One region of the Streptomyces sp. NPDC091649 genome, then DNA from elsewhere that is predicted to be linked to it. Evidence: riboswitches for the same ligand, from Rfam matches in the RefSeq annotation. Region 1 holds a riboswitch; the other holds the start of a gene.
What was found. A riboswitch is a leader RNA that binds a small molecule or an ion and turns the genes downstream of it on or off. The one in region 1 is predicted to bind S-adenosylmethionine.
Positions count from the first base shown of each region.

Region 2: linked by a shared signal. The riboswitch ahead of ACIQMU_RS13490 (aminotransferase class V-fold PLP-dependent enzyme) and the one ahead of thrC (threonine synthase) in region 1 are both predicted to bind S-adenosylmethionine.

Region 1 covers NZ_JBIVTR010000004.1:289,857-294,812, forward strand. The annotation lists gene groL (chaperonin GroEL) at 1-643, opposite strand, end outside; gene ACIQMU_RS11005 (cold-shock protein) at 1,053-1,259, opposite strand; gene ACIQMU_RS11010 (MoaD/ThiS family protein) at 1,705-1,983, opposite strand; gene thrC (threonine synthase) at 2,013-3,311, opposite strand; SAM riboswitch class I at 3,330-3,457, opposite strand; gene ACIQMU_RS11020 (glucosyl-3-phosphoglycerate synthase) at 3,611-4,561, shown strand; gene ACIQMU_RS11025 (trehalose-6-phosphate synthase) at 4,679-4,956, shown strand, end outside.
Region 2 covers NZ_JBIVTR010000006.1:94,088-99,043, reverse strand. The annotation lists gene ACIQMU_RS13505 (hypothetical protein) at 1-165, opposite strand, end outside; gene ACIQMU_RS13500 (rhomboid family intramembrane serine protease) at 359-1,114, shown strand; gene ACIQMU_RS13495 (Lrp/AsnC family transcriptional regulator) at 1,111-1,392, shown strand; gene ACIQMU_RS13490 (aminotransferase class V-fold PLP-dependent enzyme) at 1,454-2,848, opposite strand; SAM riboswitch class IV at 3,027-3,144, opposite strand; gene trpD (anthranilate phosphoribosyltransferase) at 3,249-4,313, opposite strand; gene ACIQMU_RS13480 (cytochrome bc complex cytochrome b subunit) at 4,437-4,956, opposite strand, start outside.

The sequences.
Region 1 (4,956 bases):
CGTCGAGCGACGCCTCCATACGCTCCATGTCGGTCGCGAAGTAGGCCGAGATGTAGCCCTTGTCGAAGCGCATACCCTCGGTGAGCTCAAGCTCCAGACCGAAGGTCTGGGACTCCTCGACGGTGATGACGCCTTCCTTGCCGACCTTGTCCATCGCCTCGGCGATCTTGGCGCCGATCTCGGTGTCGGCGGCGGAGATGGAGGCGGTCGAAGCGATCTGCTCCTTGGTCTCCACGTCCTTGGCCTGCTCCAGCAGAGCGGCGGAGACGGCCTCGACGGCCTTCTCGATGCCCCGCTTGAGGGCCATCGGGTTGGCGCCTGCGGCGACGTTGCGCAGACCCTCGCGAACGAGAGCCTGAGCCAGAACGGTGGCGGTGGTCGTACCGTCGCCGGCGACGTCGTCCGTCTTCTTGGCGACCTCCTTGACCAGCTCCGCACCGATCTTCTCGTACGGGTCCTCGAGCTCGATCTCCTTGGCGATGGAAACACCATCGTTGGTGATCGTGGGCGCGCCCCACTTCTTCTCGAGGACGACGTTACGGCCCTTGGGGCCGAGGGTGACCTTGACGGCGTCGGCGAGCTGGTTCATCCCGCGCTCGAGACCGCGCCGTGCCTCCTCGTCGAACGCGATGATCTTGGCCATGTGAAGTGGTCCTCCCGGACAGGGGTGGATTCTCCGGACCGAGAGGCGCCCGCGACGGACGGCCTGCCTGCGTGGTGGTTCCTTGCCCCACCGCGCCTGCGGGCCTCACCGGCCCGGTCCAAGTTTCTGTCACTCTCACCTGGAGAGTGCTAACGCCAATGATTAGCACTCGACCCCTGCGAGTGCAAGCGTCCCCTGCCGGATCCGGACGGGACGTGGGCCCAAGGTGCCCCGGAAGCGGGCCGCGGCGGGACCCGGGAGCGGCCGGCGGCGCACCCCTCGCCGGTACCGCCGAAGACGCGCGGGCCCCCGGAGCGCGGGAACGCGGAACGCACGCAGGGCCCGGTCCCCTGATCCCGGGGCCGGGCCCTGCGTGCGTGAGTAGTGTCGTCGGACGACCGCGCCGAGCTCAGCCGACGGCGAGCTTGACCATGTCGGCCTGGGGCCCCTTCTGGCCCTGCGAGATCTCGAATTCAACTCGCTGACCCTCTTCGAGGGTGCGGTACCCGTCCATCTGGATCGCGCTGTAGTGGACGAAAACATCCGCACCACCGTCGACCGCGATGAAGCCGTACCCCTTCTCCGCGTTGAACCACTTGACGGTGCCCTGAGCCATGCCTAACTCCCCTATTACTGGCCCTTGCACGGGACCGCACTTCGCGGCCCCGGGTCGGAACTCACCCTCCGACAGGAGAGGGTGCGCGGCGCCGCAGCGCGTCGACCGCGGCCGAATGTATCCGCCCAACTGCCCTCTGCAACAGGTCAGTCGGACGAGAATTCTGGGCGCCGAAGAACACGCGAATATGCGGGTTTGCTGAGATTTACGGGCAAGTCGGGCCAGACAAAGGGCACTTATGCCACAAGAGGTTCACGCACTTTGGCTGCTTCTTATCGGGGCCGGGCGCATTCTCATATGCGGGCGGCACGAGCAGCAGACGGGGCTTCCCCAACTGTACCGCGCTCAACCATGCAGAATTGCCCCCTCCGCTTCTCTCGCGGAGGGGGCAACCGTGGTCACACAGAGGTGCGGTGGAGGCCGCCGTGGGGCGGCCCGGGGCGGTTCAGCAGCCGCCGGCCACCGCGGGGATGATCGACACGCCCGCGCCGTCCGGGGTGGCCGCGTCCAGGCCGCCCTCGAAGCGCACGTCGTCGTCGTTGACGTACACGTTCACGAAGCGGCGCAGCTTGCCCTGGTCGTCCAGGACGCGGGCCGCGATGCCCGGGTGGTCCTTCTCCAGGGACTCGATGACCTCGGAGAGCTTCGCGCCCTCCGCCGGGACCTCGGCCTGGCCCCCCGTGTACGTACGGAGGATGGTGGGGATACGGACCTTGACGCTCATGGTGGGTGCCTTCCTGGAGTCTCGGGTGGTCAGCTGCCGGCGAGGCCCGCGGCGCGGAACGCGTCCAGGCTCGGCTTGATGGTCGCCGTGGCCTGCGAGGTCGGGGCGACCGCGTCGAGCGTCTTGAGCCCGTCGCCGGTGTTCAGGACGACGGTGGTGAGCGCCGGGTCGATGACGCCGGCCTCGATGAGCTTCTTCGTCACGCCGAGCGTCACCCCGCCCGCCGTCTCGCCGAAGATGCCCTCGGTACGCGCCAGCAGCTTGATCGCGTCGACGACCTGCTCGTCGTCGACGTCCTCGACGGCTCCGCCGGTGCGGCGGGCGATGTCCAGGACGTACGGGCCGTCCGCCGGGTTGCCGATGGCCAGCGACTTGGCGATGGTGTTCGGCTTCTGGGGGCGCACCACGTCGTGGCCCGCCTTGAAGGCGGCGGAGACCGGGGAGCAGCCCTCGGCCTGGGCGCCGAAGATCTTGTACGGCCGGTCCTCGACCAGGCCGAGCTTGATCAGTTCCTGGAAGCCCTTGTCGATCTTCGTGAGCTGGGAGCCGGACGCGATCGGGATGACGATCTGGTCGGGCAGCCGCCAGCCGAGCTGCTCGCAGATCTCGTACGCCAGCGTCTTGGAGCCCTCGCCGTAGTACGGGCGCAGGTTGACGTTGACGAAGCCCCAGCCCTCGCCGAGCGGATCGCCGATGAGCTCGGAGCAGAAGCGGTTGACGTCGTCGTAGTTGCCCTCGATGCCGACCAGCTCACCGCCGTACACCGCGGCCATGACGACCTTGCCCTGCTCCAGGTCGTGCGGGATGAACACGCAGGAGCGCAGCCCGGCGCGGGCGGCGGCGGCGCCGACGGCTCCGGCCAGGTTGCCCGTGGAGGAGCAGGAGAGGGTGGTGAAGCCGAAGGCGCGGGCGGCCTCCACGGCGATCGCGACGACCCGGTCCTTGAAGGAGTGCGTCGGGTTGCCGGAGTCGTCCTTCACGTACAGGCCGCCGGTGACGCCGAGTTCGCGGGCGAGGTTGTCGGCCTTGACGAGCTTGGTGAAGCCGGGGTTGATGTTGGGCTTCTCCGCGACATCGGCGGGTACCGGCAGCAGCGGGGCGTAACGCCAGATGTTGTCCGGGCCGGCCTCGATGCGCTTCCGCAGCTCCTCCGGGGAGCCGGTGGGCAGGTCGTAGGCCACTTCCAGCGGTCCGAAACAGGAGGCACAGGCGAAGAGGGGGCCGAGCTCGAAACGCTCGCCGCACTCGCGGCAGGAAAGCGCCGCGGCGGGACCGAGATCGACGGCCGGGGCGGGAGCGGTGGTGCCTGCGACGGTCTGAACAGCCATGATGGCGGAGTCCCTTTCTCCTCATCTTCCTTGCGACGCATTTCGCCACAAGACGGAATTGGCACCTTCCCCACCGTGACCTCGCGGTCGGCAGGGGGGTTGCCGGGACTTCAACGGGCCGTTCCCTCAGTCCCTCTGGATGAGCTCTATGGCACTGGATCTTCGATCCAGGCGTTTATCCGCGGTCCGACCCCGACATGCGACGGTCATCCGCGTTGTTCAAGACTGTAACCGAAGCATCGGACCGTCGAGATAGCCGTCCGAACCGCGAGATGGATCACACACAGGGAGTACCGACCGTGCTCGAAGAGGTGGAACGCTGGCTGACCAGGCGTTCCTGGTCGTCCGGCGACCGCCCGCTGAACCGGCTCGCCGACGCCCGGGACGCCGACCCGCGCGGCACGTCCGTGAGTGTGGTGCTGCCCGCGCTGAACGAGGAGGCCACGGTCGGCGCGATCGTGACGACGATCCGCCGGGAGCTGATGGAGAAGGTCCGGCTCGTCGACGAGCTGGTGGTGATCGACTCCGGCTCCACCGACGCCACCGCCGCCGTGGCCCGGGCGGCGGGCGCCCGGGTGGTCCACCGGGACGCGATCCTCCCCCGGATTCCGGCCCTGCCCGGCAAGGGCGAGGTGCTGTGGCGGTCGCTCCTGGTGACCGGCGGCGAGATCGTCTGCTTCGTCGACGCCGACCTCAGGGACTTCTCGGCGGACTTCGTCTCGGGCACGGTCGGCCCCCTGCTCACCGACCCGGCCGTCCAGTTCGTCAAGGCGATGTACGACCGTCCCCTCGGCGACACCGCAGGTCAGGGCGGCCGGGTCACCGAACTGGTGGCACGCCCGCTGCTCAATCTGCACTGGCCCCAACTGGCCGGATTCGTGCAGCCGCTGGGCGGCGAGTACGCGGTGCGGCGGTCCCTGCTGGAGCGCCTGCCGTTCCCGGTCGGCTACGGGGTGGAGCTGGGCCTGCTGGTGGACGCGCTGCACACGGTGGGCCTGGACGCGCTGGGCCAGGTCGACGTCGGCGTGCGCAAGCACCGCCACCAGGACGGGCAGGCACTGGGCCGGATGGCGGCGGCGATCTACCGGACGGCGCAGCTGCGGCTCTCCCGGGGCCATCTGGTGCGGCCCGCGCTGACCCAGTTCGAGCGCGGCGCGGACGGCTTCGTGCCCCGCACCCATGCGGTGGACACGGAGGAACGGCCCCCGATGCGGGAGATCGCGGAGTACGCGGAGCGGCACGCGGCCTGAGGGCTGCCGCCGGGGCGCACTCCCCGGCCCGCCGGCGCCCGGCACGCGCCTCCCGGCACGAGGAGCGGGAGGCCCGGGGGGCGTTTGACGGCTTCCCGAACGGGCTAGGTTGCGCACATGGTCTCCGAGTACGCCGAATCCGCAGCAGCTTCCACCGCCCAGGTCCTCGTCGCGTCCAACCGCGGCCCGGTCTCGTACACGCTCGGCGATGACGGGACGCTCGACGCCAAGCGCGGGGGCGGCGGCCTCGTCTCCGGGCTGAGCGCCGTCGACGACAAACTGTGGGTCTGCGCGGCCCTCGGCGACGGCGACCGCGAGGCGGTGCGGCGCGGGGTCGGCGAGGAGGGCGTGCGCATGCTCGACATCGACGCCGAGGTCCACGCCGACGCGTACAA
Region 2 (4,956 bases), on a different contig from region 1:
GGTCTCACTGACGACCTCCCGCTCCTCGACACTCGGCTCACCGGCCAGGTCGAGGTGCACGTACTCCACGACCTTGGAGGAGCGGGTCACATCGAAGCGCGTGAGATTGCCGCACAGCGTGCAGCGCCAGCGGGTCCCGTCGGTCGGCAGGGGAACCGTCGTCATCGTTGCGTCCTCTTTCGTCGTCTCCAGGAGCTCGCGACGGGCGCGCCGCAGCGTCTCCACCTGTCTACGCCAAGGAACTCGCGGTGCGCCGTCGAACTGCGGAAGTCCTGGCGTAACCCTACGGCCTCGCGTATGAGCCCCGGCACGGCGAGGCGCTCCGTCCCGTTCTCTGCCGGTACGTCATGCTCTGTACATGATCGAGTGGCGGCAGGCCGACTGGCGGAGAACGGCCGGAAGGTTCCGGGACGCGGCGGTGTCGAGCGGCGCTCCGGTCACGTACGGACTGATCGCCATGTGCGGCGTCGTCTTCCTGGTCAGCCCGCTCTCGGGGTTCGGCGGCGCCGCCCACCGGAGCGAGGACGCGCTGCTCGCCGCGCAGGCGGGGTACTTCGAGCGGTGGGGAGTGATCCCCACCGAACTGTGGGAGGGGTCGGCCCGTGCGCTGATCACGCCGTTCACCGCGCTGTTCGTCCACGGCAGCTGGCTGCACCTGCTGGGGAACCTGCTGTTCCTGTACGTGTTCGGCCCGTCGGCCGAGGAGCGCATGGGCAGGGTGCGGTTCGCCCTGTTCTACCTGGGCTGCGGCTATGTGGCGCTGGTCTGCTACGCGGCGGCGCACGCGGACTCCGGGCAGACGCTGGTCGGGGCGTCGGGGGCGATCTCCGCGGTGCTCGGCGCGTTCCTGTACCTCTTCCCCCGGGCCCGGGTGACCAGTCTGTTCCCGTTCCTCTTCTTCCTGCCGCTGCGCTTTCCCGCATGGATCGTGTTGATCTTCTGGTTCGCCCTCCAGTGGGCGGCGGCGCAGGGTGCGGGCAGCGGCCCCGGGGTGGCCTATCTGGCGCATGTGGCGGGCTTCGCGGCCGGGTTCCTGTACGCCTGGGGACGTTATGGGCGTACGGCTAGAGTGAAGGTTCCAGCCACGGCCACCGAGGGAGACAGCCAGCCGTGATCACCGCGATCGTGCTCATCAAGACCAGCGTCGACCGGATTCCGGAGATCGCCGAGGCCATCGCCGCGCTGGACAGCGTCAGCGAGGTCTTCTCCGTGACCGGCACCTACGACCTGATCGCCATGGTCCGGGTCGCCAAGCACGACGACCTCGCCGATGTCATCCCCGGCCGGATCAGCAAGATCCCGGGCGTCGAGGGCACCGACACCCATGTCGCGTTCCGTACCTACTCCCAGCACGACCTGGAAGCGGCCTTCGCCATCGGCCTCGACGCGTAGGCGGATCGGCGAAGCACCTCGGCCGGGGACAGGCGGCGCGCCTGCCCCCGGCCGAGGCGTTTCACCGGGACGTATGTCCGGCCCGGCCGGCCTCGCCCCGGTCCGGGACGCAGCGGCCGTCCTCGGTGCGGTAGTTCCACCGGGCGCCTTCGCGGACCAGCTCACAGACCGCGCCCAGGAAGCGGTCGATGTGCTCGTCGGGCGTCCCTGCGCCGAAGCTGACGCGGATCGCGTTGAGGGAGAGCTCGCCCGGCTCGGCCTCCGGCGCGCCGCACTGGCCCGGGTCGCGCGGGTCGCTGCCGAGCAGGGTGCGCACGAGCGGGTGGGCGCAGAAGAGGCCGTCGCGGACGCCGATGCCGTACTCCGCGGAGAGGGCGGCGGCGAAGTGCGAGCTGTTCCAGCCGCGCACCACGAAGGAGATGACGCCCACCCGGGGCGCGTCGTCGCCGAAAAGCGACAGCACCTGCACCTCGGGCACCCCGGCGAGCCCCTCCCGGACCCGGCCCACCAGCTCCTGCTCCCGGGCGACCAGGCCCTCGAACCCCGCCTCGGTCAGGGCCTTGCAGGCGGAGGCGATGGAGTAGACGCCGATGACGTTGGGCGAACCGGCCTCGTGACGCGCGGCGGTGGTGTGCCAGTCGACGTCCACCCCGCCGTCGGCGCGCCGGGCGACCTTGCGGGAGGCGCCACCGCCGGCGAGGTACGGCTCGGCCTCCCGGAGCCAGTCGGCGCGGCCGGCGAGGACTCCGGAGCCGAAGGGCGCGTACAGCTTGTGGCCGGAGAACGCGACCCAGTCGACGTCCAGTCCGGCGACGTCCACGGGATGGTGCGGGGCGAGCTGCGCGGCGTCCAGGACGATGCGCGCGCCGTGCGCGTGGGCCGCGGCGGCCAGTTCCCGCACGGGCCACAGCTCGCCGGTCACATTGGACGCGCCGGTCACGCAGACGAGCGCGGGGCCGTAGGGGTCGCGGTCGGCGAGGGCGCGCTCCAGGGTCTCGACGGCCTGGGCCGGGGTGCGGGGCGCGTCGAGGTAGGTGACCCGGGCGTCGCGCCAGGGCAGCAGCGACGCGTGGTGCTCGGTCTCGTACACGAAGACCTCACAGCCGGCGGGGAGCGCGGAGGCCAGCAGGTTGAGGGAGTCGGTCGTGGAGCGGGTGAAGACGACCTGGTCCTCCGCGCGGCAGCCGAGGAACTCCGCCACCGTGCGGCGGCTGTTCTCGAAGAGGTCGGTGGAGAGCTGCGAGAGGTAGCCGGCCCCTCGGTGGACACTGCCGTAGTACGGGGCGTACGCGGCGACGTCGTCCCAGACCCGCTGGAGGGCCGGGGCGCTGGCGGCGTAGTCGAGCGCGGCGTAGGCGACCTCACCGCCGGTCACCAGCGGGACGGTGACGTTCTGCCCCAGAACGGGCAGCGGGGCACAAACCGACGAGTCGAGGGCAGCGGTGGGGACAGACATGGCGAACTCCCGTAACAGGCAGGCGAAATCCCCGCGCCGGCGGATACGCGGCAGCGCGGGAGGGGGAAGGGGAAAAGGGTGCGCGGAAGGGGGCGTTCAGCCCTAGCGCATTCGCTTGCTCACAGAAGACTCCCTGGGGACCAGGACCCCGGGGGCTGGCATCCGCTGGATGCCGAGGGGCCCGCGCTTGCCGCAGACCTCGCTGCCTGCGGCCTGGTCTTCACCCGGGGCACCCCGCCACGGACGGAGGGTTGCCGGACAGCGGGCCGGGGCCGTAGTCGCTGTCACTCATGACCTGCGCAGCATCTTGCCATACGTGTGCACAGGCGCAAGGCGCGGTCCGGATTCCGGACCGCGCCCTGTGTCACACCGTGTGCCCCGCGTCCTCTCCGCGGCGCGCTCAGGCGTTGCTGGCCGCCACCCAGCGCTCCAGGGCCCGCTTGGCGGCCCCGGAGTCGATGGCCGCGGCCGCGACGAGGATCTTCGCCGCGAGCTGCTCGGTCAGCGTGCCGGGGCCCGGGTCGAGGGCGACCAGGGCCGCCGCCGAGTTGAGCAGCACCGCCTCCCGCACCGCGCCGCCCTCGCCGTCCAGCAGACGGCGGGCCACATCGGCGTTGTAGGAGGCGTCGGCGCCGCGCAGCGCCTCGACGGGGACGATGGGCAGCCCGGCGTCGCGCGGGTCGAAGGGCTCCTCGCGGACCGCGCCGTCGCGGACCACCCAGACCCGGGAGGTGGCGGTGGTGGTCAGCTCGTCGAGCCCGTCGTCACCGCGGAAGACGAGAGCGGAGTTGCCCCGGTCCGCGAGGACGCCCGCGACGATGGGCGCCATCCGGGCGTCGGCGACGCCGACCGCCTGGGCGCGCACCTGGGCCGGGTTGGTGAGGGGGCCCAGGATGTTGAACGTGGTCTGCGCGCCGAGTTCCTTGCGGGCCTTGGCGGCGTACCGCAGGGCGGGGTGGAACTTCACGGCGAAGCAGAAGGTGATGCCCGCCGCTTCGGCGACCTCGACGACCCGCTGCGGGGTCAGCTCCAGGTTGACGCCGAGCTTCTCCAGTACGTCGGAGGAGCCGCTCGCCGAGGAGGCGGCCCGGTTGCCGTGCTTGACGACCTTGGCGCCGGTGCCGGCGATGACGATCGCGGACATGGTCGAGATGTTGACCGTTTTGGCGAGGTCGCCGCCGGTGCCGACGATGTCGACGGTGCGGCCGGGCACGTGGATGGTGTTGGCGTGGGCGTACATCGCGCGGACCAGTCCGGTGACCTCGTCGACGGTCTCCCCCTTGGCCCGCAGCGCGACGGCGAACCCGGCGATCTGCGCGTCGGTGGCCTCGCCGCTCATGATGCGGTCCATGGCCCAGGCGGTGTCCTCGGAGCTGAGGTTCTCGCCGCGCAGGAGGGGGTTCAGGAGGCCGGGCCAGGAACGGTCCGCCACGCTGTCGCCGCCGTTCGGGGTCACAACGTTCATGGTCCGCTCCAGGGTCCACAGCCGGCTAGGGAAGATGGCTCCACCCTATCCAGCGCGGAGGACCGCGAAGAGCCCCGTCCATCGAATGGACGGGGCTCTCACGGTGGCGATCGGTTCAGGTGATCAGTGGTGGCCGTGGCCCTCGCTGATCTCCTTGTACTCCTCGGGGGTGGCCTTGGGAATCTGGTTCCCCTCGGCGTAGTACCCCTTGCTGAGCTTGGCGCGCAGCTTCTGCACCGGGGAGATCTTGCGCTTGACGCCGTTCTCGTCGACCGCGGGGCCGAGTTCGAGCGGCCGGTACTGCTCGTGCGCCGTGAGCGTGTGCAGCTGCTCGGGGCTGAGCGGCTCGTGGACCTCGACGAACTCACCGTGCGGCAGGCGCTTGATGAGCCCGGTCTCGCGACCGTGCAGCACCTTCTCCCGGTCGCGGCGCTGGAGGCCGAGGCAGATCCGCTTGGTGACGATGAACGCGATGACCGGTCCGGCGAAGAAGAAGATCCGGACGAACCAGGTGATGGAGTTGATCGACAGGTGGAAGTGCGTGGCCCACAGGTCGTTTCCACCGCCGACGAGGCCGATGAAGTACGCCGTGATCCAGGCGACGCCGAGACCCGTGCGGGTCGGGGCGTTGCGCGGGCGGTCC